2 regions of the Streptomyces sp. NPDC097107 genome follow, and region 1 is predicted to be linked to the other one. Evidence: riboswitches for the same ligand, from Rfam matches in the RefSeq annotation. Region 1 holds a riboswitch; the other holds the start of a gene.
The links. Region 1 has a riboswitch for glycine ahead of gcvT (glycine cleavage system aminomethyltransferase GcvT). Riboswitches for the same ligand answer to the same signal wherever they lie in the genome.
Positions count from the first base shown of each region.

Region 1 (14,266 bases):
TGAGTGCCCGGTGGAAGTCGAGCGCGGCGGTGGCGAAGGGCACGAAGTCCTGCGCGGTCGGGCTGGCGGTGCGGGACATGAGGGTGCTCTTTCGAAGGGAAGGGTCAGGCAGCGAGCGCGAGCGGCAGGGCGGCGGCGGTGAATGCCTCGGCCTGCTGCCAGGTCAGGGGCCTCAGATCGAGCTGGGCGCCGACAGCGGCGGTCTCCACGACGGCGCAGGCGGTGCGCAGCTCGTCCTCGGTGTCGGCTGAGACGGTCAGCAGACCGGTCAGGGCGACGTCGGCGTGCCCGGCGATGAGCTGGCGTTCGCGAGACTTGATGTCCTGGTACTCGATCGAGTCCGCCTCGGAGTCGACCTGACCGCGCCGGGCCCGTTCGGCGGCGTCGGCGATCACGCTGGACTTCTTGCGCTGCACGTCGCGCAGGGCGGCGTCGAGGTTCTTCGGCTCATAGGAGAGCGACAGCGTGCGCCGGACGCCGCCGGTGAAAAGGAGCTGGTGCAGGAACCCGGCCGACGTCTCGGTGCGCGGCCAGTTCTCTACCCAGTAGGTGGCGTGCACGGCGGAGTCGGTGGCGATGTGGTCCGCCTTTTCGACGACCACGACGGGGCCGGCGGCGGCGGGCTCGGCCTGGGGGCGACCGGCCGTGGACCAGCGATCGAGTGTCGCCAGCGCCTTCGGGTCGTAGGAGGTACGCACCACGGCGGCGATCTCGCGGGCGGTGAGCCAGCCCGTCGGGGTGAGACCGGCGGTCCGCGCCGCCTGGTCGAACGTGGAGGTGAGCTGGGCGAGGACACTGAAGGCACCGGTGAGACCGCCACCGGCCTGGTTGATCAGCCGACGGGCCGCCTTGGTGTCCAGGGACACCGCGACGTACGCCTCGTGCGGGGCGGCTGCGGGGCCGGCGCTCTGGATCAGCTCGTTGTAGATCGCGCCGGCCATCGGGGTGTCGGGTCGGCCGTGCTCTTCCCAGTAGCGGCGCAGCGCGCCGCCGGAGTCGGGGATGGTGCGCTCGATCACCTGGATGCGGGCGATCTGTCCGGTACGGGCGAGGGCCGCCAGCGCGCGTCCCCAGCCGCTGACGTTGGCCTGCTGGGTGCCCTGTCCGGCATGCGGCATCACGCCGCACTCGCTCGCGGGCTCCGGGTCCAGGCTGCTAGGCGGCCCTGCGTCGGACAGAGAGCGCGCCGTACTGCGGCTCCGGCACCGAGAAGGGGCAGTCCAGCGGAGGTGCTGTGCTGCTCGTGGATCGCCCCAGGGGGTGCTGGCAAGTGATTCCTTTCGGCGTCGCTCGAATCCTGACCCTCTGACGGCGGATCAAAAGTGACCCACTTGGTGATCTTCGCCTGAACCTGATCTTGATCTGAGGTCAGGAGGGAGAGGGTGATCTGCGTGGAGGACTGGGCAGAGATTCGCAGACTGCACCGGGCCGAGCAGATGCCGGTCCGGGCGATCGCGAGGCATCTGGGCATCTCGAAGAACACCGTCAAGCGGGCATTGGCCAGCGACCGGCCGCCGAAGTACGAGCGTCCGGCCAAGGGCTCAGTGGTCGACGCCGTCGAGGTACAGATCCGCGAGTTGCTCAGGGAGACGCCGACGATGCCGGCCACGGTGATCGCCGAGCGGATCGGATGGGAACGCGGGATGACGGTCCTCAAGGAGCGGGTGCGGGAACTGCGGCCCGCCTACGTTCCCGTCGATCCGGTCTCCCGCACGACCTATCAGCCGGGCGAGCTGGCCCAGTGCGACCTGTGGTTTCCCGAGGGGACATCCCGCTCGGCTATGGGCAGACGGGGCGTCCTCCGGTGCTGGTGATGGTGTCGGGCTACTCGCGGGTGATCGCCGCACGGATGCTGCCCTCCCGCACTACCGGCGACCTGATCGACGGGCACTGGCGGCTGCTGTCCCCCTGGGGTGCGGTGCCCAAAACGCTCGTCTGGGACAACGAGGCCGGGGTCGGCCGCGGCAGGCTCACGGCGGAGTTCGCCGCGTTCGCGGGCGTGCTCGCCACGAAGATCCACCTCTGCCGTCCGCGTGATCCAGAAGCGAAAGGGCTGGTCGAGAGGGCCAATGGCTACCTGGAGACGAGTTTCCTGCCGGCCGCACCTTCAGCGGCCCCGGCGACTTCAACACCCAGCTGACCACCTGGCTGGCCGTCGCCAACCGGCGCATCCACCGCACACTGCAGACCCGTCCCACCGAGCGGTGGGAGGCCGACCGGGCCGGGATGCTCACCCTGCCGCCCGTCGACCCGCCCGCCTGGTGGTGGATGCAGACCCGGATCGGCCGCGACCACTACGTCCGCGTCGACACCAACGACTACTCCGTGCACCCCGACGCGATCGGCCGCACCGTCACCGTGCTCACCGACAACGACGAGGTCATCGCGCTGGCGCCCGGCGGCGTGATCGTCGCCCGCCACCCCCGCTGCTGGGCCCGCCACCAGACCATCACCGATCCCGACCACGCGGAGGCGGGCAAGACAATGCGCGGACAGCTGCACCATCAGCAGGCCGCCCGCCAGGCCACAGCCCAGGATCCCTCCCGCCCGCTCGTCGAAGTCGAGCAACGCGAACTGGGCTCCTACGACCGGCTGTTCACCGTCATCGAAGGCGGCGGCGACAGGGAGGCCGGCTGATGCCCCGCACCACAACCGCCCCGGCCGAAAGCACCACAGCGGGCCGCAGGACCGGCTCCCAGACCGCTGCCGACCTCGCCTTCCTCGCCCGCGCGATGAAGGCACCGGCCCTGCTGGACGCCGCTGACCGGCTCGCCGAACGCGCCCGCAAGGAGTCCTGGACCCACGCTGAATACCTCGTCGCCTGCCTCCAACGCGAGGTCTCCGCCCGCGAATCACACGGCGGCGAGGCGAGAGTGCGCGCCGCCCACTTCCCCGCGATCAAGACGATCGAGGAACTCGACGTCACCCATCTGCGCGGCATGACGCGACAACAGCTCGCACATCTGGGCACGTTGGACTTCATCGCCGGCAAGGAGAACGCCGTCTTCCTGGGACCGCCGGGCACCGGCAAGACACACCTGGCGATCGGCCTCGCCGTCCGCGCCTGCCAGGCCGGACACCGCGTCGCCTTCGCCACCGCCGCCGAGTGGGTCGACCGCCTGGCCGCCGCCCACCACACCGGACGTCTCCAGGCCGAGCTCACCAAGCTGAGCCGTTACCCGCTGATCGTGGTGGACGAGGTCGGCTACATCCCCTTCGAAGCCGAGGCGGCGAACCTGTTCTTCCAGCTCATCTCGAGCCGATACGAACGCTCGTCCGTGATCGTCACCAGCAACAAACCCTTCGGACGCTGGGGAGAAGTCTTCGGCGACGAGACCGTCGCCGCCGCCATGATCGACCGCCTCGTCCACCACGCCGAGGTCCACTCCCTCAAAGGCGACTCATTCCGCATGCGAGGACGCGAACTCGGACGCGTCCCCACCACCACCGACAACGACTGAAACGACCAAACCGAAGACACCCGGGTCAGATTTCAACCGCCCAAAGTGGGTCCAGGTTCAACCGACGCCGACAATTCCGGAGACATCAGTCCGAGTAGGGCGGTGTCGATGTTGCAACACCAACCGTCCCAATCGGCTCGTACCAGGTCGGTTCGATACCTATCTGGCAAAACTGCATGGGTTCGGATCCTCGGTGCACGGCAAACTGATAGTGCGGCCACCCTGCTGGCCGCATGCGTGAACGCCGCCAAGCCATTCGACTCCTGGTCAGGGGCAGCCAGGGAATTCGAGGGTGGGCAGCGGGTCAGGGAGCGGGTGGCGCGTCCAGCCAGCGTCGCGGTCCCAGTGCAGGATGTGGGTTCTATCCAGCAGACAGCCGACCCAGAGGCCAGTGATGCCGGCCGGTACGTTCGGAGATCGCTGGGGCAGCAGGCCTGGGTCGGCAAGGCGGTGCCATGCGGAGGAACGCATCCAGCTGAGCCAGAAGAACACCTCTCGGCACGGCCGGTCAGAAGCCGCGTTGAGCTTCAGGGCCAGGTCCTCGTGCAGCTCGAACTCGACCTCCAGAAGCTCCACCAGCTCCGTTCCACCATCGGCGTCGGCGATGGGCGGCGGCTTCGCCGGAAGCGCGGTCCGCCAGGTCAAGGATCGTGCGCATGCGATCCGCTCACTAACCTCCCGGTGGGCCAGTTCGGACAGCTCGGCATCGGTGTAGCGACCGGGAAACAGGGCTCGCATCGTCTCGGACCACTTCCGTTCGTCCTCGGCCCGGCGCCCCTCCAGCAAAGCGATGAAGCCCGGATCGAACGACCGCAGCACCGGGCCCATCTGAGGAGGTTCCGGGACCGGAGAAGGCGGCGGAGGCTTCCCCTGGCGGCGGTTCTTCCCAGCCTTCTTGGCCCAGTGGTCCGGGTTGAAAGCCGGCATCTGGTCGTACCCCGTCAGCAACCCGGCGCTGATGTAGCCGGCACCTGTCTCGCTGCGCATGGAACAACCGAAGGTCACCCCAGCGGTGCCCAGGGTGCCGTACGGGCACGCCTCTTCGTGGAGTGGCTGCTCGATACAGGCCGTGCCGGGGCCGAAGCGGGACACGCCCCGCCGCTCCAGCTCGGCCAGGGCCGGGGTGATGACGGTCAGGGCGTCCTTGAATCGGGGGTTCTCCTTGCGGCCTCCGTAGGTCGCCTTCGCCGTGCTCGCGAACACCACATGCCAGCCCAGATCCAGCTCGGGTACCGCCCGCTGGGTGAGGTACGGCTCCCAGGCGCTCAGGTTCTGCTGGGCCACGCTGCTGGTCACCAGTGTGACCTCGACCGCCCGGTCACTGCCGCACATGAAGTCGTAGCGGCCGTTGCGATCAGCCCGTACATCATGGAAGTCATCACACCGAGGGCAATGGTCATACGGTTCGACGGTCTCACCGGTGCAATGCCAGAGGACGCTTGCCGTCCTCAGCTCCACGGGATCACCCGCCCGGGGCATGAGTCTCATCCGTCCCAGCGTGCGCGTTCCAGGGCAGTTCAAACTGTTGCAGCGGAAGACGAGACACCGTCTTGATCAAGTCGCCCCGGCGGTACCCGAGCCCGGCAGCGAGCAGAATCCGAACATGCTGATCCAGTCTCTCGATCATCATCGAGGGCAGGCCGACGGCTTCAGGGATGACCCACGCGTCCCGCAGGAGAAGATCCAGATCGGTATCGCCAACCGGCACATGGACATGCAGCTCCCACGGAGGGACGGCCTGCAGAGAGCCCCGTACCGCCCGGCTCCGCCGCGCGAGCAGCCGGCGGCCAGCGACTTGCAGAGCACGCAGCACCGCCATCTCGGCCACAGCTACCACCACGGTCTCACGAGTGCCCTGGTCCATGATCGTCCTACCGGATCTCTGAGACGTGCTGCGGCCGGAGGAAAGGCACCAGCGAGCCCGGCATGATCCCGGGGGACTCGAGCAGCTCCCACTGGCAGCCCGGCACCTTCTCGTCGAGATCGCGGAGCGCCTGCCGCATCAGCAGCAGCATCAGGGAGTCCCTCGCCCGGTCCGACGGGGACCAGTGCTGATCGCCCACCTCGGCCATCAGTACCATCCCCGACACGAAGGTCCTGCCCATCAGCCACTCGAAGGCCGCATTGCCCAGCTCGTTGGCCGCCAGCTCCGTCTCGACCCGGCCGCACAGGTCCAGCGCCCACTCCCGGGTCGCCCCGCTCGCCGCCCAGGCGCCCCGCAGATCGTTCAGGTTCGCTGTCACCGCCAGACCGACCAGGGTGTCGAGAACAGGCCCGTCGGGGACGGTACTCATCCCGCCGTCGGGGAGGAACACCTCCTGGGAGGCATCCGGAACGTCCTCGACTGTGTACTCGGCCAGGGACGCCCCGGGGTTACCCCACCCCGCCGGCTGCATGGCCCGCAGCACATCACCGATCCCCTGCGGCGTGACGGAAGCACCCCCGCGCAGCACCGTGGTCACCGCCGCGGCCGTCACCTCCCCACCGGACGGACTCGACGGCTCCGGGTTCCGGTCCAGGCCGGCCAGCTCCGGGGGAGGCCACACCACCCCACGGTCACGCATGTACCGGGCGATGCCCTCGTCGATCCGCCGCGCCCGCGCGGGAATCAGCCGGACCCGCTGCCCGGAGGCGACCACCTCGTCGGCGACACGCTCCGCCCACTCTTCCTCGTCCTCCCCGGTCTCCGGATCCTCCTCGCCGAGGCCGGTCCCGTGCCCCCGCACGGCCTTCTTGAAGGCATTTCGTACGGCCGCCTCCGGCACTGGATGCCCCTCGCCGAACAGCGCCAGCGCCAGATGCGAGGGCCGGGCACCCCTCCGTGCCAGCCGGGCGAGCGCCACGACCAGGCCGAACGCCTCATCATTCGGAACCGACGTACTCCCGCGCCCCCGGCCCAGCGCCCGCACCGTGTGCCCCTGCAACAAACCCGCCCGCCGCCACAGCGCAAGCTGCTTCACCGACACCACCAAATCGTGCCGAAGAGCTTGGTCGATGAGCTGCTGATCAGCGGAAACCGGATCATTCGTAGAAGACATGCCGCGAACCTACCCACACCGCCGGAAGCGGGACGCAGTTTTGGACATAGAGCCCTCCCACCTTCATCCAGGCGAGGCGCACGGGGCCTGGTGATCTAGGGGAACCGCCGGAGCACACGGCCCGGCAAACGACCAGGAGACCACCATGCTCACCACTCTCACCGACCTCCTCCCCGCGACCGGACCCCTGCCCTGGACACTGATCACCGCCCTGTGCATCTGGATCACCGTCTACATCGTCATCGTCGGCGTCGCCCTGCTCCACCCCCGCCGCGCCCGTCGGCGGGAAGCCCGCAAGATCCTCGACTGCCACTTCCCCCTCTCCAGGACCCTGTGACCTCCCCGGCCAGGTGTCTGTGGGATGGCGACAAGGACCGTTCCGGAGCCACGGGCCAGTCGCTGACCGGACATAGCCGGTCACGAGCAGCCACCAGGGGAGCGCACGGGGAGCGGGGACGCCTTTGGACAGTGCAACACGGACCGGCACCCGCCGGACCTGCACCGGTGGTCTGATCAGGCAAAACGGTACTCGGCAACACCAGCCGACACAGCCCGGCACGATCACTAGCGTGCTCGTCATGCGTAGGTCTCGGGTTCGAAACCTGAAGACAGTGCTGGCCCGGTTAGGGTCAGAGCTGCAGGCGCCCCCGGTCGCACATGGTGGTTTCAGGAACCGGGAGCCGTCTCCTCCAGGAAACGTTCCACCTCGCGGGCCATGCCGGAATCAGCCGCTGACGCGCGAGAGTTCCTTCCCGTTGAGCCCTCGTGGATGCCAAGTCCGCCGACCCAGACGTATCCGAACGCTTGCTCACCGTCGATCTCTGGACTGATTTGGATGTCCAGTTGCCGCAACTGCGTGGGGGGTGCGGTGGCGTAGACGGTGGCCGTCGCCCGCCGTTGCGGGTAGAGGTTGAAGCCTCGGATGTCGCTGGAGCCGTACTCATCCACGAAGGCGCCGTGGCCGTCTCGTCCCACACGGACGTCAATGTGGCGGGGATGGTCGCACAAAACGATGGAGAGATGTGTGGAACGGTGGTTCTCGAACGTCACCTGGAACGAGATGTACGTCAGCCCCTTCGCCTCGTCCCTACGACCCTGCGGAGGCACTCCCCTCGTGAGGGTGTGCACCCGTACACGCAGGCCGGCCCACTCATCGGACTGATAGTCCTGCCAGTCTCCGATGACGTTCGGCGCTTCCATGATCCCCCTCTGACTGATCACGTCAGCTTACGTCCCGCGTTCGTCTCCCCCGCTGCGTGGAGCGAAGGAGAGGGCCTTGAACGTTATGCCGAATGGTGGCTTCGCCGGTCCCTTCGAGGGATTGGGGCCCTGGTCCCGGGCCCCGGAAGGCTGCTTGCGCAGGGATATCCCAGGGACTTTTCAGGGACTTTCGCGTCTGTCCCAGGGCCGATCCAGGGACTTTCCGCCGTGCAAGCAGGGAAGGCCCTGACAGCGCTGAAAGATATAAACGCGCTGGTCAGGGCTTAAATCCTCAGCACTCGATGATGTTCACCGCGAGCCCGCCGCGCGCCGTCTCCTTGTACTTCACCGACATGTCCGCGCCGGTGTCCTTCATGGTCTTGATGACCTTGTCGAGGGACACCTTGTGGGACCCGTCGCCCCGCATCGCCATCCGCGCCGCCGTGACCGCCTTGACCGCGGCCATGCCGTTGCGCTCGATGCACGGGATCTGGACGAGGCCGCCGACCGGGTCGCAGGTCAGGCCGAGATTGTGCTCCATGCCGATCTCGGCGGCGTTCTCCACCTGCTCCGGGGAGCCGCCCAGCACCTCGGCGAGCGCGCCGGCCGCCATGGAGCAGGCCGAGCCGACCTCGCCCTGGCAGCCGACCTCGGCGCCGGAGATGGAGGCGTTCTCCTTGAAGAGCATGCCGATCGCACCCGCGGCAAGGAGGAAACGGACCACGCCCTCCTCGTCGGCGCCGGGCACGAAGTTCATGTAGTAGTGCAGGACCGCCGGGATGATGCCCGCCGCGCCATTCGTCGGGGCGGTGACGACCCGCCCACCGGCCGCGTTCTCCTCGTTCACGGCCATGGCGTAGAGGGTGATCCACTCCATGGACAGGGCCTGCGGGTCGCCCTCCGAGCGCAGCTTGCGCGCGGTGTTGGCGGCGCGGCGGCGGACCTTGAGGCCGCCCGGCAGGATGCCCTCGCGGGACATGCCGCGGTCGACGCACGCCTGCATCACACGCCAGATCTCCAGCAGGCCCTCGCGGATCTCGTCCTCGTCGCGCCAGGACCGCTCGTTCTCCAGCATCAGGGCGGAGATGGACAGGCCCGTCTCCCGGGACAGGCGCAGCAGCTCGTCGCCGGTGCGGAAGGGGTACTTCAGCACCGTGTCGTCGAGCACGATGCGGTCCGCGCCCATCGCGTCCTCGTCGACGACGAAGCCGCCGCCGACCGAGTAGTACGTCTTGGAGAGCACTTCCGCGCCGGCCGCGTCGTACGCCCACAGGGTCATGCCGTTGGCGTGGTAGGGGAGGGCCTTGCGGCGGTGCAGGACCATGTCGTCGTCGTAGGCGAAGGCGATCTCGTGCTCGCCGAGAAGGCGGATGCGGCCCGAGGACTTGATCGTCTCGACGCGCTCGTCCGCCGTCTCCACGTCCACCGTGCGCGGTGAGTCGCCCTCCAGGCCGAGCAGCACCGCCTTGGGCGTGCCGTGGCCGTGACCGGTGGCGCCGAGCGAGCCGTACAGCTCGGCGCGGACCGAGGCGACGGAGCCGAGCAGCTCCTCGTTGCGCAGACGGCGGGCGAACATGCGGGCCGCGCGCATCGGGCCGACCGTGTGCGAGCTCGACGGGCCGATGCCGATCGAGAACAGGTCGAAGACCGAGATGGCCACGGGGACTCCTCAGAACGGGGGTGGTGCAGAGGTGGTGCTTCGGGGTGGGGCGCCGTGCCCGCTCGTGACCGGCACGGCGCCCCCGAACATGCGGGGTGCTACTTGTTCAGACCCGGGTACAGCGGGTGCTTGTCGGCCAGGGTCTTCACCCGGGCCTTGAGGGCCTCCGCGTCGTAGGACGGCTTCAGCGCCTCGGCGATCACGTCCGCGACCTCGGCGAAGTCCTCGGCCGTGAAGCCTCGGGTCGCCAGGGCCGGCGTACCGATGCGCAGACCGGAGGTCACCATCGGCGGACGCGGGTCGTTCGGGACGGCGTTGCGGTTGACCGTGATGCCGACCTCGTGGAGGCGGTCCTCGGCCTGCTGTCCGTCCAGCTCGGAGTCGCGCAGGTCCACCAGGACCAGGTGGACGTCCGTGCCGCCGGTCAGGACGGAGACGCCCGCCGCCTTCGCGTCGTCCCGCACCAGGCGCTCGGCCAGGATGCGGGCACCCTCCAGCGTACGGCCCTGGCGCTCCTTGAAGTCCTCGCTCGCGGCGACCTTGAAGGCGACGGCCTTGGCGGCCACCACGTGCTCCAGCGGCCCACCCTGCTGACCGGGGAAGACGGCGGAGTTGATCTTCTTGGCGAGTTCGGCCGTGGAGAGGATCACACCACCGCGGGGGCCGCCGAGGGTCTTGTGGGTCGTGGTGGTCACCACGTGGGCGTGCGGGACCGGGTTCGGGTGCAGGCCCGCGGCGACCAGACCGGCGAAGTGCGCCATGTCGACCATCAGGTACGCGCCGACCTCGTCCGCGACCTTGCGGAACGCGGCGAAGTCCAGCTGACGCGGGTACGCCGACCAGCCGGCCACGATCAGCTTCGGCCGGGTCTCCTTGGCGAGGCGCTCCACCTCGGCCATGTCGACCTGGCCGTCCTCGCCCACGTGGTAGGGGACGACGTTGTAGAGCTTGCCGGAGAAGTTGATCTTCATGCCGTGGGTCAGGTGCCCGCCGTGGGCGAGATTCAGACCCATGATCGTGTCGCCGGGCTTGAGCAGCGCGAACATCGCGGCCGCGTTGGCCTGGGCGCCCGAGTGCGGCTGCACGTTGGCGTGCTCGGCGCCGAAGAGCGCCTTGACCCGGTCGATGGCGATCTGCTCGACCACGTCGACGTGCTCGCAGCCGCCGTAGTAGCGGCGGCCGGGGTAGCCCTCGGCGTACTTGTTGGTGAGGACCGAGCCCTGGGCCTCCATGACCGCGACGGGCGCGAAGTTCTCGGAGGCGATCATTTCCAGGGTGGACTGCTGGCGGTCCAGCTCGGCGTCGACGGCGGCGGCGACGTCGGGGTCGAGCTCGTGCAGGGGTGTGTTCAGAAGCGACATGCGGTCGTGACTCCTCAGCCGGCGGTGAAGGCGGTGTACTCGTCGGCGGAGAGCAGGTCGGCCGGCTCGTCCGTGACGCGCACCTTGAACAGCCAGCCGCCCTCGAAGGGCGCGGAGTTCACCAGCGACGGGTCGTTGACGACGTCCTCGTTGACCTCGGTGATCTCACCGGAGACGGGGGAGTACAGGTCGGAGACCGACTTGGTGGACTCCAGTTCGCCGCAGGTCTCGCCCGCGGTCACCGAGTCGCCGACCTCGGGGAGCTGGACGAAGACCACGTCACCGAGCGCGTTGGCCGCGTGCTCCGTGATGCCGACCGTCGAGGCGCCGTCCTCGGCGCCCGACAGCCACTCGTGCTCCTTGCTGTAGCGCAGCTGCTGGGGGTTGCTCATGGCCTAAATTCTCCTGTACGCGAGGGAGTGCGGGTGAAGGGGGCTGCTGATGAGGGGAACTGCTGACACCGCTGGTGAGCAGCGAGGACGCGCGCGGGACTACAGGGCCCCGCCGCCCGGTGCCAGTGTGCAGTGTCTACTTCTGGCGCTTGTAGAACGGCAGCGCCACGACCTCGTACGGTTCGTGGCTGCCCCGGATGTCCACGCCGACACCCGAGGTGCCCGGCGCCGCGTGCGCGGGGTCGACGTACGCCATGGCGATCGGCTTGCCCAGCGTCGGGGACGGCGCGCCGGAGGTGACCTCGCCGACGACCTCGCTACCGGCGACGACCTGGTACCCGGCGCGCGGGACCCGGCGGCCCTCGGCGACCAGACCGACCAGGACGCGGGGCGGGTTCTGCTCGGCCCGGGAAGCGGCCTCGGTCAGCGCGGCACGCCCGACGAAGTCGCCCTCCTTCTCGAACTTCACCACCCGGCCGAGCCCGGCGTCGAAGGGCGTCAGCGCGGTCGTCAGCTCGTGCCCGTACAGCGGCATGCCCGCCTCCAGGCGGAGCGTGTCCCGGCAGGACAGACCGCACGGGGCCAGCCCGGCGCCCTCGCCCGCCTTGGTCAGCGCCTGCCACAGCTCCACGGCGTGCTCCGGCCGCACGAACAGCTCGAAGCCGTCCTCGCCGGTGTAGCCGGTGCGCGCGATGAGCGCCGGGACGCCCGCGACCGTGCCGGGCAGCCCGGCGTAGTACTTCAGGCCGTCCAGGTCGGCGTCGGTGAGCGACGCGAGGATGCCCGGGGACCTGGGGCCCTGAACGGCGAGCAGCGCGTAGGCGTCGCGGTCGTCGCGCACCTCGGCGTCGAAGCCGGCGGCCCGCTCGGTCAGCGCGTCCAGCACCACCTGGGCGTTGGAGGCGTTGGCGACCACCATGTAGTGAGAAGAGGCGGCCTCGGTCTCGCCCAGCCGGTAGACGATCAGGTCGTCCAGGATGCCGCCGTCCTCGCGGCAGATCATGGTGTAGCGGGCGCGGCCCGGCTTCACGCTGCCGATGTTGCCGACCAGCGCGAAGTTCAGCAGCTCGGCGGCCTGTGCACCGGTGACCGTGATCTCACCCATGTGCGAGAGGTCGAAGAGCCCGGCCCGGGTGCGCACCGCGACGTGCTCGTCGCGCTCGGAGCCGTAGCGCAGGGGCATGTCCCAGCCGGCGAAGTCGGTCATCGTCGCGCCCAGCGCGCGATGCGTGGCATCGAGCGCGGTACGGCGGAGTTCTGTACTGCTCATCGGTCGGTCGTCTCCCAGGACAGGACGTGGCGAGGTCGATCCTCCCCATCTGTCATCGAAACCTGAGAGGTTCGCCACGACCACCGGAGTACGGCGACCAGGACTTGCACCTTGGGTGGGGCAGCCCGTCGAGGGGCGGCCCGCTTTTCAGATGTGCCTCGCCCGCGCGGTAACGGTGCCTGAGAGATTCAAGGGAGGGACTTGCTCCTTCGGCGCCCCGGCGCGGCCGGGGACTCTCCCGCGCGGATTCAAACGGCCGGTATGCAGTTGGCGCCGCCATCATTGCACGCCCGGCCGATCCATGGCAGACCGTGATCTGTAACCGGCCTGTGGCAGTAAGCGCACGAAAACGCGAGACCTGCGCATTACCTTCTCTTTACACTCGACGGGGATGGTGACTCGTGAACCGCCCCAGGGGAGGACGATCACGGTGAACAGGACCACGGCGTACGCCACGAACTCGGGTCTCGCGCTGCCCAAGCAGCCCGTCGCCCCGGCACCGGAGGCGTGCGCCGAACTGCCCGCACCCGTCGTCCGCGACCTGCGGGACCGGGACGGCCGCAGCCCGCACGCCCTGCTCTTCGGGCCCCGGGACCTCGTGGTGATCACCGGCCTGCCCGGCAGCGGCAAGTCCACGCTGATGGAGCGCACCGTGCGCGGACCGCGCATCGACTCCCAGGACACCCGCGACCGCTGGGACCGCCGCATGCCGCGCTTCCTGCCGTACGGGCTCTACCGCCCCCTCGTCCGCCTCGCCCACTACGCCGGACTGCGCAGGGCGCTGCGCTCCGGCGAGGGCGTCGTCGTGCACGACTGCGGCACCCAGGCCTGGGTGCGCGGCTGGCTGGCCCGCGAGGCCCGCCGCCGTGACGGCACCCTGCACCTGCTGCTGCTCGACGTCGACGCCGGTGAGGCCCTGGCCGGGCAGCGCGAGCGCGGCCGGGGCGTGTCGCGGTACGCGTTCCTGCGCCACCGCACGGCCAGCACCCGCCTGCTGCGCGCGGTGACCGAGGGCACCCTGCCCGCCGGCTGCACCTCGGCGATCCTCCTGGACCGGGCGGCGGCCGACACCCTCCGCCGAATCGGGTTCACGGGGTGACGCACCGTAGGGCGGCGGGGCCGAACGGGTTAGCCTTTTCAGCCACAGCAGCGGTACAGGCAGGCGGTAGGCAGGCAGATGGACTTCCCGGCACAGGCGCACCCCCACCCGCACGGCGGGTGGCCCGGCAACGAGCTGGAGGAGGTGCTGTCCGCCTCCCTCGGCGTGCCGGGCGCCGGCGGCCGGATCGTGGAGGTGCTCGGCCGCAGCTTCCTGTGGATACCCCTGCCGAACGGGGGCGGCCCGAACAGCGGCCCCCTCGACCTCCCCTCGCTGGAGATCGAGGGCCAGGCCTACGTGCCGGTGTTCAGCTCGGAGGAGCAGCTCCGCCAGGCCGCCGGCGCGCAGATGGCGCACACCATCGCCCCCGCCGCGGAGTTCGCCCGCGGCCTGCCCCCGCAGGTCGGCATCGCCGTGAATCCGGACGGCATGGTCGGCATCCCGCTGCCGCCGCCGGCCGTGGCCGAGCTGTGCCGGGCCGGCCGCACCCCGCTGGACGGACCCGCGTCCGGCGGCCGGGTCCGCCTCTTCGAGCCGGACTGGCAGGACGACCCGGTGGACTTCCTGGCCGCGGCCTCCGCCGAGTTCGCCGCCGTCGGCGTCGTGCGCACCGCCCGCCGCTGCCTGGCCGCCGTCGAGACGGCCGACCCCGTCATGTTCGTCGGCGTCGAACTCACCCACTGGGAGGACGACGCCCGCGCCCTTCCCCTGGACGCCCTGGGCCGTGCCTTGACCAAGGCCCCCCTGAAGACCCAGGTCAACCTGGTCCTCCTGGAAGCAGCCCA
Region 1 is NZ_JBIWEF010000015.1:125,745-140,010, reverse strand. It holds gene ACIQ1J_RS30610 (DUF6238 family protein) at 1-79, opposite strand, end outside; partial or broken gene ACIQ1J_RS30605 (SCO6880 family protein) at 105-1,100, opposite strand; partial or broken gene istA (IS21 family transposase) at 1,383-2,637, shown strand; gene istB (IS21-like element helper ATPase IstB) at 2,637-3,461, shown strand; gene ACIQ1J_RS30590 (hypothetical protein) at 3,729-4,919, opposite strand; gene ACIQ1J_RS30585 (hypothetical protein) at 4,924-5,325, opposite strand; gene ACIQ1J_RS30580 (hypothetical protein) at 5,333-6,421, opposite strand; gene ACIQ1J_RS30575 (hypothetical protein) at 6,645-6,836, shown strand; gene ACIQ1J_RS30570 (hypothetical protein) at 7,166-7,699, opposite strand; gene ACIQ1J_RS30565 (L-serine ammonia-lyase) at 7,992-9,359, opposite strand; gene glyA (serine hydroxymethyltransferase) at 9,458-10,720, opposite strand; gene gcvH (glycine cleavage system protein GcvH) at 10,735-11,112, opposite strand; gene gcvT (glycine cleavage system aminomethyltransferase GcvT) at 11,249-12,382, opposite strand; glycine riboswitch at 12,540-12,633, opposite strand; gene ACIQ1J_RS30545 (AAA family ATPase) at 12,813-13,481, shown strand; gene ACIQ1J_RS30540 (enhanced serine sensitivity protein SseB) at 13,560-14,266, shown strand, end outside.

Region 2 (14,266 bases), on a different contig from region 1:
CGACGTGCCCCATCGTCTGTTCGCCGGAGTACGACTGCCAGTTGGTGTTGGCCACGAACGACGCGGCGGTGTTGAAGGCCTGCGCCGGCTCCACCGAGTCGAAGCCGAGCGAGCCCGGCAGGACACCTTGGACGCGCTGGAGCAGGTAGAGGAAGAGGACACCGGCGAAGGAGAAGGCGAGCACGCCGCGCAGGTACGCGGTCCAGCGCATCTCCGTGTCCGGGTCGGCACCGATGCCCTTGTAGATCCACTTCTCGACCCGCAGGTGCTCGGGGGCGGAGTAGACCCGGGCCATGTGGTTGCCCAGTGGAGCGTGCACGACAGCCAGTGCGCCGATGAGGGCGAGCAGCTGGAGCACGCCGGCGGTTACGGGACCCATGGAATCTCTCAGAACCTCTCCGGGAAGATCAGGGCGAGGACGAGATAGCCCAGCAGGGCGACGGCCACGAGCAGGCCGACGATGTTCTCGGCGGTCACAGCTTCGTCACCCCCTTGGCGACGAGAGCCACCAGCGCGAAGACCGCGATCGTGGTGACGACGAAGGCCAGATCGGCCATCGTGAGCTCCTGGAATGGGGTTCGGTTGCGACTAGGACGCTTCGAGCAAACCCCTGCCACGACCGGAAACGACCCCCGTTGACGGGTCCCATACGGTGGCCTGTGCCCCTTTGACGGATCTCTTACGAGGATGTCGTGGGTGATCACGGCGCGGTCGAGGTCGAGGGCCGGCCCCGCGTCACCCGCACTTCCTCCCGGCGCCCTATCGTGACCGGCATGCAGTCCTACACGATCGGCCAGGCGGCGCGGCTGCTCGGCGTCAGTCCGGACACCGCCCGCCGCTGGGCCGACGCGGGCCGGATCACCACCCACCGCGACGAGGGCGGGCGGCGGCTCGTCGACGGGCGCGACCTGGCCGCGTTCTCGGTCGACCTGGCCCGGTCCGGCGGCGCCGACGAGGAGACGCCGTACACCTCGGTCCGCAACGCCTTCCCCGGCATCGTGACCGCGATCAAGCTCGGCGACGTGGCGGCCCAGGTCGAGATCCAGGCCGGCCCGCACCGGCTCGTCTCCCTGCTGACCCGGGAAGCGGTCGAGGAACTCGGCCTGGAGGTCGGCATGGAGGCCACCGCCCGCGTGAAGTCGACGAACGTCCATGTCGACAGGGTTTGACCCGCCGCCACCGTCGGTCGGTGTGAACGCACATGCCAGGCAATTCTCAGTACTGGCTGGCTCATGCGATGCGACAGCAGACTTACCCCTCGCAGATGCGGAAGTATGATCGACGCAGCGGAGAGCCCGCCGTGCGCCCGGTCGCCCAGCCCGGCCGCGGAGCCCGTCGGACTCCCGCCCCAGACACCGAGGGAGTGGCCCGTGATGACCCGTTCCGTGTGCAGGACCCGCCGCAGCCGCCGGAACCTGCGAGTGAGCGGTGCGGGAGCCGCCGCGCTGCTGGCCCTGAGCGCGTGCTCGTCGTCCTCCGGCTCGGATGCGGACTCGGACTCCGCCGGTTCCTCGTCGTCCTCCTCGGCGAAGGTCTCCGGCCAGGTCACCGTCTTCGCCGCCGCCTCACTCAAGGAGAGCTTCACGACGCTCGGGGAGCGGTTCGAGAAGCAGCACCCGGGCACCGAGGTCACCTTCAGCTTCGCCGGCAGCGACACCCTCGCCGCCAGCGTCACCGGCGGCGCCCCGGCGGACGTGTTCGCCTCCGCCAGCCCCGGAACGATGGCCACCGTCACCGAGGCCGGGGCCACCGACGGCGCCCCGTCCACCTTCGTGCGCAACCAGCTGGAGATCGCCACCCTCCCGGGCAATCCCGACAGGATCTCGTCCTTGAAGGACCTCACGGGCTCCGGGCTCAAGGTCGTGCTGTGCGACAAGTCGGTGCCGTGCGGCGCCGCGGCACAGAAGGCGCTGGAGGCCGGCGGCCTCCGGCTCGCCCCGGTCTCGTACGAGCAGGACGTCAAGGCCGCCCTGACCAAGGTCGAGCTGAAGGAGGCCGACGCCGCCGTCGTCTACCAGACCGACGTGAAGGCGGCCGGTGGCAAGGTGACCGGCGTGGACTTCCCCGAGTCGGCCAAGGCCGTCAACGACTACCCGGTCGCGCTCCTCAAGGAGGCTCCCAACGCCGACGCGGGCGCGGCCTTCATCAAGCTGGTGAAGTCCGCCGAGGGGCAGCGGGTGCTGACCGCGGCCGGGTTCCGCACGCCATGAGGAAACCCGACGTACCCAGGACCCGCGCCCGCATGGTGCCGGTCCCCCTGCTGGTACCCGCCCTCGTCGGCCTGGCGTTCCTGCTGCTGCCCCTGATCGCCCTGCTGGTGCGGGCACCGTGGCGCGACCTGCCCGGCCAGCTGGCCAGTCCGGAGGTGTGGCAGGCCCTGCGGCTGTCGCTGCTGTGCGCCACGTCGGCGACCGCGTTGAGCCTGGTCGTCGGCGTGCCGCTGGCCTGGCTGCTGGCGCGCACGGAGTTCCCCGGCCGCGGCTTCGTCCGCGCGCTGGTGACGCTGCCGCTCGTGCTCCCCCCGGTGGTGGGCGGTGTGGCGCTCCTGCTGGCGTTCGGGCGCAACGGCGTCATCGGGCAGTGGCTGGACGCGTGGTTCGGGATCACGCTGCCGTTCACGACGACGGGTGTCATCCTCGCGGAGACGTTCGTGGCGATGCCGTTCCTGGTCATCAGCGTGGAGGGCACCCTGCGCGCGGCCGACCCGCGCTTCGAGGAGGCCGCCACGACGCTGGGCGCCTCCCGCTTCACCGCGTTCCGCCGGGTCACGCTGCCGCTGATCGCGCCGGGCATCGCGGCGGGCGCCGTCCTGGCCTGGGCGCGGGCGCTGGGCGAGTTCGGGGCGACGATCACGTTCGCGGGCAACTTCCCGGGCCGGACCCAGACCATGCCGCTGGCGGTCTATCTCGCCCTGCAGAACGACCCGGCGGCGGCGATCGCGCTCAGCCTGGTGCTGCTGGCCGTCTCCATCGCCGTACTGGCCGGTCTCCGGGACCGCTGGATGAGGGCGTCATGACCGGCCTGGACGAGGCGTCCGACCGTCCGGACGAGGACGACATGACCCACCCCGACGGACCGACCACCGCCATGGACCCCGCCGACGGCCACGCGCCCGACGGCGGCCTCGACGCCCGGCTCGTCGTGGACCGCGGGACCTTCCACCTGGACGTCGCCCTGTCCGCCGCGCCCGGCGACGTCGTCGCCCTGCTGGGCCCCAACGGCGCCGGCAAGACCACCGCCCTGCGCGCGCTCGCCGGCCTGGTCCCGCTCGCCGACGGCCACCTGCGCCTCGACGGTGTCGCCCTGGACCGTACGCCGCCCGAGTCCCGCCCGGTCGGCGTGGTCTTCCAGGACTACCTCCTCTTCCCGCATCTCACCGCGCTCGACAACGTCGCGTTCGGTCCGCGCTGCCGGGGCGCGAGCAAGGCCGAGTCCCGGGCGCGGGCCGCCGCGTGGCTCGACCGCATGGGCCTCACCGACCACGCGGGCGCCAAGCCGCGCCGCCTCTCCGGCGGTCAGGCCCAGCGCGTCGCACTCGCCCGCGCCCTGGCCACCAACCCCCGGCTGCTGCTCCTGGACGAGCCCCTCGCGGCGCTGGACGCCCGCACACGGCTGGAGGTGCGGGCGCAGCTCCGCCGCCATCTCGCCGAGTTCGAGGCCGTGGCCGTACTGGTCACGCACGATCCCCTGGACGCCATGGTGCTGGCCGACCGGCTGGTGGTGGTCGAGAACGGCAGGGTCGTCCAGGAGGGCGGCCCCGCCGACATCGCCCGCCGGCCGCGCACGGACTACATCGCGCAGTTGGTCGGCCTGAACCTCTACCGCGGGCGGGCCGACGGCCACACGGTCCGCCTCGACGCCGGTCCCGCCATCACCACCACCGAGGACCTCTCCGGTCCGGTCTTCGTGGCGTTCCCGCCGGGCGCCGTGACGCTGTACGCGGAGCGCCCCACGGGCTCCAGCGCCCGGAACCTGTGGCACTGCGAGGTCGCCGGCCTGGAGACCCACGGCGACCAGATCCGCGTGGACCTCACCGGTGGACTCCCGCTCGCCGCCGACCTCACCACGGTCGCGGCGGCCGAGCTCGGCCTCCACCCGGGCGCACCGGTGTGGGCGGCGGTCAAGGCGACGCAGACACACGCGTACCCGGCATGACGCCCCGACCGGGCTACGGTGCCCTCATGAGCCTGAGCATCCGCAACCAGCTCCCCGGCACCGTCACGGCCGTCACCCCGGGCGAGGCCATGGCGACGGTCAGGGTCCGCCTCTCGGGCGGCCAGGACCTCACGGCGGCGATCACCCGGGAGGCCGCCGACGACCTCTCCCTCACCGCCGGGACCGAGGTCCGCGCCCTGGTGAAGTCCACGGAGGTGTCGGTGGCGACCGGCCGCGTCGAGGGCCTGTCCATCCGCAACCGGCTGCCCGGCACGGTCACCGCCCTCACCACCGGCGGCGCCATGGCCTCCGTCCGGGTCGCGGTCGAGGGCGCCGAACTGACCGCCGCGATCACCCGGGAGGCCGCCGACGACCTGGGGCTGTCCGTCGGCGTTCCCGTCGTCGCGCTGGTCAAGTCGACGGAGGTGTCGCTGGCCACCGCGTGACACACGGTGAGAGGCTCCGCGCAAGGCCGTCCCGGGCCTGCGCGGAGCCTCTCCCGCACCGGCGGCTCAGTCCTCGTAGGCGTCCAGCGGCGGGCAGGAGCAGACCAGGTTCCGGTCACCGAAGGCCTGGTCGACGCGGCGCACCGGCGGCCAGTACTTCTCGGCGGCGGACACCCCGGCCGGGAAGACGGCCTCCTCGCGCGTGTACCCGTGGTCCCACTCACCGCCCAGCGCACCGGCGGTGTGCGGCGCGCCCCGCAGCGGGTTGTCGTCCGCGGACCAGGCGCCGGAACCGACCTTCTCGATCTCCGCGCGGATGGCGATCATCGCCTCGCAGAACCGGTCCAGCTCGGCCAGGTCCTCGGACTCGGTCGGCTCGATCATCAGCGTGCCGGCCACCGGGAACGACATCGTCGGCGCGTGGAAGCCGTAGTCGATCAGCCGCTTGGCGACGTCGTCGACGCTCACGCCGGTCGTCTTGGTCAGCGGGCGCAGGTCGATGATGCACTCGTGCGCGACCAGCCCGCCGGGGCCGTTGTACAGCACCGGGAAGTGCGGCTCCAGGCGCTTGGCGATGTAGTTGGCGGAGAGCACCGCCACCTGCGTGGCGCGCTTGAGGCCCTCGCCGCCCATCAGCCGGACGTACGACCACGAGATCGGCAGGATGCCCGCCGAGCCCCACGGCGCCGCCGAGATCGGGCCGACGCCCGTCTGCGGACCGGCCGCCGGCTGCATCGGGTGGTTGGGCAGGTACGGCGCCAGGTGCGACCGTACGGCCACGGGGCCGACGCCGGGACCGCCGCCGCCGTGCGGGATGCAGAAGGTCTTGTGCAGGTTCAGGTGCGATACGTCGCCGCCGAAGTGACCGGGCTTGGCGAGGCCCACCAGGGCGTTGAGGTTGGCGCCGTCCACGTAGACCTGACCGCCGGCGTCGTGCACCCGAGCGCAGATGTCGGCGACGTGCTCCTCGAAGACGCCGTGCGTGGAGGGGTAGGTGATCATCAGCACGGACAGCTCGTCGCGGTGCTTCTCGATCTTGGCGCGCAGGTCCTCGACGTCGATCTCGCCGTCCTCGGCGGTCTTGACGACGACGACCTTCATGCCGGCCATGACGGCGCTCGCGGCGTTGGTGCCGTGCGCGGAGGACGGGATGAGGCAGACGGTGCGCTGGTCGTCGCCGTTGGCGCGGTGGTAGGCGCGTACGGCGAGCAGACCGGCGAACTCGCCCTGCGACCCGGCGTTCGGCTGGAGTGACACCTTGTCGTACCCGGTGACCTCGGCGAGCCGCTCCTCCAGCTCACGGATGAGCGTGAGGTAGCCCTGCGCCTGCTCGGCGGGGGCGAAGGGGTGCAGCTGCCCGAACTCGGACCAGGTGACCGGCTCCATCTCGGTGGTCGCGTTGAGCTTCATGGTGCAGGAGCCCAGCGGGATCATGCCCCGGTCGAGCGCGTAGTCGCGGTCGGCGAGGCGGCGCAGGTAACGCAGCATCGCGGTCTCGGACCGGTGCTGGTGGAAGACCGGGTGGGTCAGGAAGTCGTCGCCGCGCAGCAGCGCCTCGGGGAGCGTCTCCTCCGTCGCCGCATCCAGCGCCTCGATGTCGCCCTCGACGCCGAAGGCGTTCCACACGCCGCCGACCTGGGCGCGCGTGGTGGTCTCGTCGCAGGCGAACGACAGGTGGTCGGCGTCGACGAGCCGCAGGTTGATGCCGTTCTCGCGGGCGGCGTGGACGATCGCGTCGGCCCGGCCGGGCACCCGCGCGGTGACCGTGTCGAAGTAGGCGCCGTGCACGACCTCGACGCCACCGGCCGAGAGGCCCGCGGCGGTGATCGAGGCGTACCGGTGGGTGCGGCGCGCGATGGCTCGCAGCCCCTCGGGCCCGTGGTACACGGCGTACATGCCGGCCATCACGGCGAGCAGCACCTGCGCGGTGCAGATGTTGCTGGTGGCCTTCTCGCGGCGGATGTGCTGCTCGCGGGTCTGCAGGGCGAGGCGGTAGGCCTTGTTGCCGTCGGCGTCCACGGAGACGCCGACCAGGCGACCGGGCAGGCTGCGGGCGAACTTCTCGCGCACCGCCATGTAACCGGCGTGCGGCCCGCCGAAGCCCATCGGCACACCGAAGCGCTGCGTCGTGCCGATGGCGATGTCCGCGCCCAGCTCGCCGGGCGAGGTGAGCAGCGTCAGGGCGAGCAGGTCGGCGGCGACGGTGACCAGGGCGCCGAGCTCGTGCGCCCGGTCGATCACCGGCTTGATGTCGCGTACGGCACCGGAGGCGCCGGGGTACTGGATCAGGACGCCGTTGATCTCCCGCTCGGCGACCTCGGCCGGGATGCCCTCGCTCAGGTCGGCGACGACGACCTCGACACCGGTCGGCTCCGCGCGGGTCCGGATCACGGCGATGGTCTGCGGCAGGGCGTCCGCGTCGACCAGGAACAGGCCCTTCTTGTTCTTGCCCATGCGCCGGGAGAGCGCCATGGCCTCGGCGGCCGCGGTGCCCTCGTCGAGCAGCGAGGCGCCGGAGGTGGGCAGGCCGGTCAGCTCGGCGACCATCGTCTGGAAGTTCAGCAGGGCCTCGAGACGGCCCTGGGAGATCTCCGGCTGGTACGGCGTGTACGCGGTGTACCAGGCCGGGTTCTCCATGACGTTGCGCAGGATGACCGGCGGGGTGAAGGTGCCGTAGTAGCCGAGGCCGATCATGGAGTCGAGGACCTGGTTGCGGTCGGCCAGGGAGCGCAGCTCGGCCAGCACCTCGGCCTCGGACCGCGCGCCGGGCAGGTCCAGCGCGTCTGCGTTCTTGATCACATCCGGCACCGCGGCGGCCGTCAGCTCGTCGAGCGAACCGTAACCGACCTGCGCGAGCATCTTGGCCCGTGCCTCGTGATCGGGGCCGATGTGGCGCTGCTCGAACGGCATTGCCTGTTCGAGCTCGGAGAGCGGGGTGCGATGGGCGGTCATTGCGGAGGCCTCCTGGTCTGACGACCTTCGAGGGGCACCACGGCGCGGGTACCCGTACGGCCTCCCCCTCTGTCATCTCAACCTGAGAGCTTCACCGGGTGGGCCCGAGGGCGCTCCCGGCTTTCACCGTCGGTGAGAGCGGAAGCCGTCGACACCCGCCCTGCTTTCCAGAGTGACCTCGTCCGCGCGGTACGTGAGCCTGAGAGATTCCGGGGAGGATTTGCTCCTTCGGCGCCTCCGATGGTGTCCGGAGGACTCTCCCGCGCGGGGTCAGCAGCCGTTTGCCAGCGTACCAGCGAGGCCGACGCACGAACCTTCGAGTGGCCGACCGGCCATATGTGCTCTTTTGTAGTACTACGGATGATTTCGGCGGCTGGTGGATCGGCTGGTGCGCGACCCCAGTGCGACCAAGTGGAGGGCCCCGTGCGTACCGACATCGACCCGCGCAACCTGATCGGCCGCAAGGCGTTCGACCGCAACGGCACCCGGATCGGTACCGTCGACGAGGTCTATCTCGACGACGCCACCGGCGTCCCCGAGTGGGCGGCCATACGCACCGGCCTGTTCAGCCGGGACGCCTTCGTTCCCCTGGAGCCGAGCGAGTTGTCCGACGGCACCTTGCGCGTGCCCTTCGACCGGGCCCTGATCAAGGAGGCCCCCGACTTCGGCGTCGGCCGCCACCTCTCGCCGGAACAGGAACTCCAGCTCTACCACCACTACGGTCTCGACGTCGCCGCTCCGCCCCCGCTCCCCGACCACGACTTCGGCAAGCTGGCCGGCCAGGGCAAAGAAGAGGGCTGACGCCGCCGGCTTCCTGCGGCCTGATCCGCCGGACGAGGCGAGGTCCTAGCCGGGAGCCAGGCGCGCCGACCCCGCCGGGCCGGTCTCCGCGTCGGTCTCCCCGCCGAGGTCCGGGGCGGCCTCCGTGGTCGTCGGCCCGCCCTCCCCGGGTCTTCGCGGCACGGCCGGGACCAGTGGCAGCGGTTCCGCCGGCGCCAGATCCGGATCGTCCACCGGGAAGGTCCGCACCCGGCCGGTCTCCGAGTACGGCGTCTCGAACCGCACGGTCACCCGCCCCAGCCCGCTGCCCTGCACCCACCCGTGTCCGTACTCCACGTGCCGCACGTCGTGCCCCGACGGCCACCGGCGCTCGGGGGCGGGGGTCGGCCGGTCCTCCTGGACGGACTCGGCGTCGGGCTCCTCGGCGACTTCGTCGGCCCGCTCCCCCGCAGCCTGTGCGAACAGGTCCTCCTGCGTGTAGTCGGCGAGCCCGCTGACGCCGACCCCGAGCAGCCGCACGCCGCCGGTGGTGTCCACGGAGTCCAACAGGCGGGCCGCGGCCTCCCGCACCACCCCCGGGTCGTCCGTGGGGCCACGCAGCGTCTCGGAGCGCGTCAGTGTGGAGAAGTCGTACCTGCGCACCTTGAGCACGATGGTCCGCCCGGACAGCCCGGAACCGCGCAGCCGCCGCACGCACCGATCGGCCAGCCGCCCCACCTCCACACCGACCCGCACCCGGTCGTGGATGTCCACGTCATAGGTGTCCTCGACCGACACCGACTTGGTCTCCCGCTCGGCCACCACGGGTCGCTCGTCGAGGGCCAGGGCCATGGCGTACAGGGCGTGCCCGTGCGCCTTGCCCAGCAGCCGTACGAGCTCGTCCTCGCCGGCCTCGGCGATGTCGCCGACCGTGGTGATCCCGGCCCGCCGCAGATGGTCTCCCGTGGCCGGCCCCACGCCGGGCAGCGTCCGCACGGTCATCGGCTCCAGCTTGGCCCGTTCCGTCCCCGGCGGGATCAGGACCAGCCCGTCGGGTTTGGCCTCCTCCGAGGCGATCTTGGCGAGCATCTTGGAGGCGGCCAGCCCCACGGAACCGGTGAGGCCGGTGACGGCGCGGATGTCCGTACGCAGTTTGGTGCCGGCCAGCCGCGCCGACGCCGCGTCCCAGGCCACCCCGCCGGCCTCCAGGTCCACGAAGGCCTCATCCAGGCTCAGTGGCTCCACCAGCGGCGACAGCCCGCGCAGCAGCCGCATCACCTGCTCGCTGATCGACCGGTAGAGCTCGAAGCGCGGGACCAGGTACGCGGCGTTGGGTGCCAGCCGCCGGGCCTGGCCCATGGGCATCGCCGAGTGGACGCCGAAGACCCGCGCCTCGTACGAGCAGGTGGCGACCACACCGCGCGGTCCGAGGCCGCCCACCACGACGGCCTTCCCGCGCAGGCTCGGCTTGGAGGCCTGCTCCACCGAGGCGAAGAAGGCGTCCATGTCGAGATGCAGGATCGTGGGCGCGGCTCTCACATCTCCGATGCTGCCCTACGCCACTGACAATGTCCCGGCCCAGCAGGGGGGTGCCGAGTTCGGCGGTGTTCAGACGGCCCGGTTGCGCCGCCGCGCCAGCTCGTCCGCCGGATTGTGTCCGACCAGGGTCTCCCCCGTGTCGATCCGCTCCCCGTGCAGCTGCGACAGCGCGCTCTCCACGTCCCGCCAGACCACGCCGACGGCGATCCCGAAGATGCCCTGACCGCCCTGGAGCAGGGCGTGCACCTCGTCGGGCGAGGTGCACTCGTAGACCGTGGCCCCGTCACTCATCAGCGTCATCCGCTCCAGGTCGCGAAAGCCGCGCTCCCGGAGATGCTGGACGGCGGTGCGGATGTTCTGCAGTGACACCCCGGTGTCGAGGAAGCGCTTGACGATCTTCAGCACGACCACGTCGCGGAAGCTGTACAGACGCTGCGTCCCGGAACCGTGCGCGGGTCTCACACTGGGCTCGACCAGGCCCGTACGAGCCCAGTAGTCGAGCTGCCGGTAGGTGATACCGGCGGCCGCGCAGGCCGTCGGCCCGCGGTAGCCGATCTGCTCGGACGTCATGGACGTCGCCCCTCCGCTGCTCGGGACGGCAGCCGGTCGCTGCGGAACAGGGTCGGCCGCCACACCGTGCTGGGGATGCCCCCCGCCGGCGCGGAGCCGAGAGCTCGGGGGAGGGTACGGACCGCTTGCCCCAAGGCTCTGCCCGGGGCCACCCCCAGCCGTACCGTCGCCGCTGATTCTCACGCCGACCTCCGTCCTTGACCTGCCTCCTCGACGGTAGGCAGTCACCAAGGGTGCGTCAACGATCGCCACACTCGGCACGCCGAGTGATAATCACCCTACGAGTGGTTTCGCGTACCCGGCCGCGGGGAAAGGCTGGCCGAATGTGCCCGGTCAAGGGCCGTACGGCACCCTGGACCGCTCCGGTCCGCGCGCCTCACTGGTTACTGGTCCCGAAGTCCTCCGGCGAGATCTGGTCGAGGAACTCGCGGAACTTCTCCACCTCGTCCTCCTGCTCGTCCGGGATGGCGATGCCGGCGTCGTCGAGCACCGTGTCGCTGCCGTAGATCGGCGTTCCGGTGCGCAGGGCCAGCGCTATGGCGTCGGACGGCCGGGCACTCACCTCGACACCGCTCGCGAAGACCAGCTCGGCGTAGAAGACCCCGTCACGCAGGTCCGTGATGCGTACTTCCGTGAGCTCCTGGCCGACGGCTTCCAGCACGTCCTTGAAGAGGTCGTGGGTCAGCGGCCGTGCGGGAGCCATGCCCTGCTGGGCGAAGGCGATCGCCGTCGCCTCCCCCGGCCCGATCCAGATGGGGAGGTAACGGTCGCCCCCCACCTCGCGCAGCAGCACGATCGGTTGGTTGGAGGGCATCTCGACCCGGACACCTACGACATCGAGCTCGTTCACACAGCAACCCTAGGCCGTGCCCGGGACATTTGGGTAGTCGGGCCGGGGTCGGGGTGGGCGTTCGGGGCTCCGGGCGCCCGTTTCAGGGCAGCCGCACGCCGAGGGCGGTCTGCACCAGCGCCGCGTGCAGCTTCACCGCCAGCCCCGCCAGCTCCTTGGTGCGCGCTTCCGCGTGTGCCCTGGTCTGGGGGTTGCGGTGTCGCTTCAGCGGCGCCACCACCTGGTCAACGAGCCCGGCCTCCCGGTCGGCGGCGGCCTTCATCACCCGCAGGTGCCGCGGCTCGATACCGAACCGTCCCAGCTCCACCACCAGTGAGGCCACGGTGACCGCCTCGGCGTCGTACGCCCCGTCGGGCAGCGGAGCGAGGAGCCCGTAAGACTCCCACTCCTTCAGTTCCTGGTCGCCGATCCGGGCCGCGGCGAGCAGCTCGTCCCGCCCGATCCGGGCCGCCGTGGGCCCCTCGGAGGGCTCCGGTACGGTCTCCCCGTCCCGCTGCCGGCCCAGAGTCGGCAACGGCACGGCCTCGCCGCGTTCGATCGCGTCCAGGTGCTCGCGGATCACCTTCAGCGGCAGATAGTGGTCCCGCTGCATGCGCAGCACCTGGCCGAGGCGCTCGACGTCGTGTGCGCTGAACTTGCGGTACCCGGCCGGGGTCCGCCGCGGCTCGACGAGGCCTTCCGACTCCAGAAAGCGGATCTTGGAGATGGTGACGTCGGGGAACTCGTCACGCAGCGCGTTCAGCACGGCGCCGATGCTCATCAGCCCACTGTCCGTGGCGGCGGTGCCGTGCCCGGCACCGCCGCTCGGTGTTTGAAGCATGGACCTTCCCTGGAGGTTCCCCGGGCGGTGCCCGGGGGCAGGTCAGTAACCCCGCTGGCTCGCGTGGAAGACCAGCCGGTACTTGCCGATCTGCACCTCGTCGCCGTTCGACAGCGCGACCTGGTCGATGCGCTCGCGGTTGACGTACGTGCCGTTCAGACTGCCGACATCGGCCACCGTGAACGACCCGTCCGGACTGCGGCGGAACTCCACGTGCCGACGCGAGACCGTCACGTCGTCCAGGAAGATGTCGCTCTGCGGATGACGCCCGGCGGTGGTCAGCTCACCGTCCAGCAGGAAGCGGCTTCCGGAGTTCGGACCGCGGCGCACGACCAGGAGCGCCGAGCCGAGCGGCAGCGCGTCGACCGCCGCCTGCGCCTCGGGAGAGAGCGCCGGCATCGCCGTCTGACCGGTGACCTCGGCGTCGTACGCCTCCAGGCCGGAGATGGAGATCGTGGAGGTCGTCTCGGACGCACGCTCCGGAACCGCCCCGGCGCGCAGGGGCGCGCCGCAGTTGGAGCAGAAGCGGCTGTTCTCCGCGTTGCGGTTACCGCACCTCGTACACACCAGGGCCGACATGGACGGATCCTCCTGCCGCGGCTGCCCCGCCGGGGCGTTCGACGCGTACGGACCGGGGGCAAACCCTCCACCCGCAGTTGACGGTTGCCCGAAACCTATGTCGCCGGACTGCGCAGGGTCAACAGACGGCGCGCCCTGACCACCGGAAATGCCACCGCCCGGACCAGCCACCTGGTCCCGGAACATCGGGCGCCCGCCCTCCGCATCAGGCTGTGCCCGATGGCGAGCGGTCGCGTTCTCGCGACCCTCTCGCGCGCTCTTGCCGAACAACTTCGCAAACAACTTCACGGGCGATTCCCCTTGACCGAAACAGACCCGCCCGTGGGGCAGGACGAACCCTGACTGACCGTACTGACCGACCCGGACACCTTCACAACGTCCGTCTCCACCAGACAGTTTCCACCACGCACCACCCAATCGGTGCGCCGACCCCCCGCAACCTCATGCCCTCGCCGGTCTTCCCCCATGCACCGCCGGTTCACTGGGAGGACGACCGAGCGTAGTCAGGCCGCTTCACCGCTCGCAAGGCGTCCACGACGATCTTGCTCGACCGCTCAACGGTAACGGTGGCCTGTTCCTTCTCCAGAGTCTGCACGACACCTCCAGGAATGTTGAGAGCCGGTTCGAGGTCCTGCGGCTTGCCGATGGCCTGGAAACGATAGGGCGCGTTGATCTTGTTCCCGTCGACGCTCACGCTCTCCTCGGAGTCCGTGAGGTACGTGCCGGCGACCACCCGTACGCCGTTCACCTGGATCGCCTCCGCGCCGGCCGCGCGCAGCTCCTGTATCGCGTTGAGCAGCATGTCCGCCTCGACCGCCCCCTTCGTGTCCTCGATCGTCACCGTGATGCCGGGCCCCTGCGCGGCCACGGTGCCCGCGAGAACGCCGAGTTGCCGCTCCTTCTCGAGCGTCTGCTTGCGGGCCTCTTCTGCCTGGTCGGAGCTGTTCTCCAACTCGTCGCGCTGCTTCTCGAGGCCCTGCTTCTCGTCTTCAAGACGCTGAGTACGGTCGTCCAGTTCATCGAGGATGCGGACCAGATCCTCCTGCCTGGCGCCGCGCAGCGCGTCGTCGCTGTCACTGTTCGACGCCACCTGGACCGCCAGGCCGAAACCGAGGCCGAACAGGAGCACGGCGACGATGAGTTGGGCCCGGGTGAGGCGCGGCGGCCACAGTCCCTTGAAAAGCCGCTGCCTACCGGTCAGTCCCGGCTCCGGATCGGACCGCCGCTCCGGTCGCTCCCCGATCGCGGCGCCGGCGGCCGGGGCCTTGGCCGCCCGGGCCTCCGCCGCCTGGGACTCCGCCGCCTGGGACTCCGCCGCCCGCGGCTCTGCCGACGACGACGCCGGCACCTCGTCGGGCAGCTCCTTGCGCAGCCTGTTCGCGCTCTGCTCGTCGTGGTCGCTCATCGGTCTCACGCCCGGAAGACGTGGCGTCGGATCGCCGCGGCGTTGGAGAAGATCCGGATACCGAGCACGACCACCACGCCGGTGGACAGCTGGGCCCCGACGCCCAACTTGTCGCCCAGGAACACGATCAGTGCGGCCACGACCACGTTCGACAGGAACGACACCACGAAGACCTTGTCGTCGAAGATGCC
Region 2 is NZ_JBIWEF010000006.1:4,571-18,836, reverse strand. It holds gene kdpA (potassium-transporting ATPase subunit KdpA) at 1-379, opposite strand, end outside; gene kdpF (K(+)-transporting ATPase subunit F) at 388-477, opposite strand; gene ACIQ1J_RS15445 (molybdopterin-binding protein) at 774-1,169, shown strand; gene modA (molybdate ABC transporter substrate-binding protein) at 1,374-2,210, shown strand; gene modB (molybdate ABC transporter permease subunit) at 2,207-3,016, shown strand; gene ACIQ1J_RS15430 (ABC transporter ATP-binding protein) at 3,088-4,155, shown strand; gene ACIQ1J_RS15425 (molybdopterin-binding protein) at 4,182-4,601, shown strand; gene gcvP (aminomethyl-transferring glycine dehydrogenase) at 4,668-7,553, opposite strand; glycine riboswitch at 7,731-7,826, opposite strand; gene ACIQ1J_RS15415 (PRC-barrel domain-containing protein) at 7,977-8,354, shown strand; gene ACIQ1J_RS15410 (DNA polymerase IV) at 8,400-9,851, opposite strand; gene ACIQ1J_RS15405 (MerR family transcriptional regulator) at 9,921-10,604, opposite strand; gene ACIQ1J_RS15400 (bifunctional nuclease family protein) at 10,798-11,271, opposite strand; gene ACIQ1J_RS15395 (MerR family transcriptional regulator) at 11,354-12,091, opposite strand; gene ACIQ1J_RS15390 (FHA domain-containing protein) at 12,134-13,087, opposite strand; gene ACIQ1J_RS15385 (DUF881 domain-containing protein) at 13,149-14,075, opposite strand; gene ACIQ1J_RS15380 (small basic family protein) at 14,081-14,266, opposite strand, start outside.
Region 2: it holds a riboswitch for glycine, as region 1 does, so the genes downstream of both, gcvP (aminomethyl-transferring glycine dehydrogenase) here and gcvT (glycine cleavage system aminomethyltransferase GcvT) in region 1, are expected to answer to the same signal.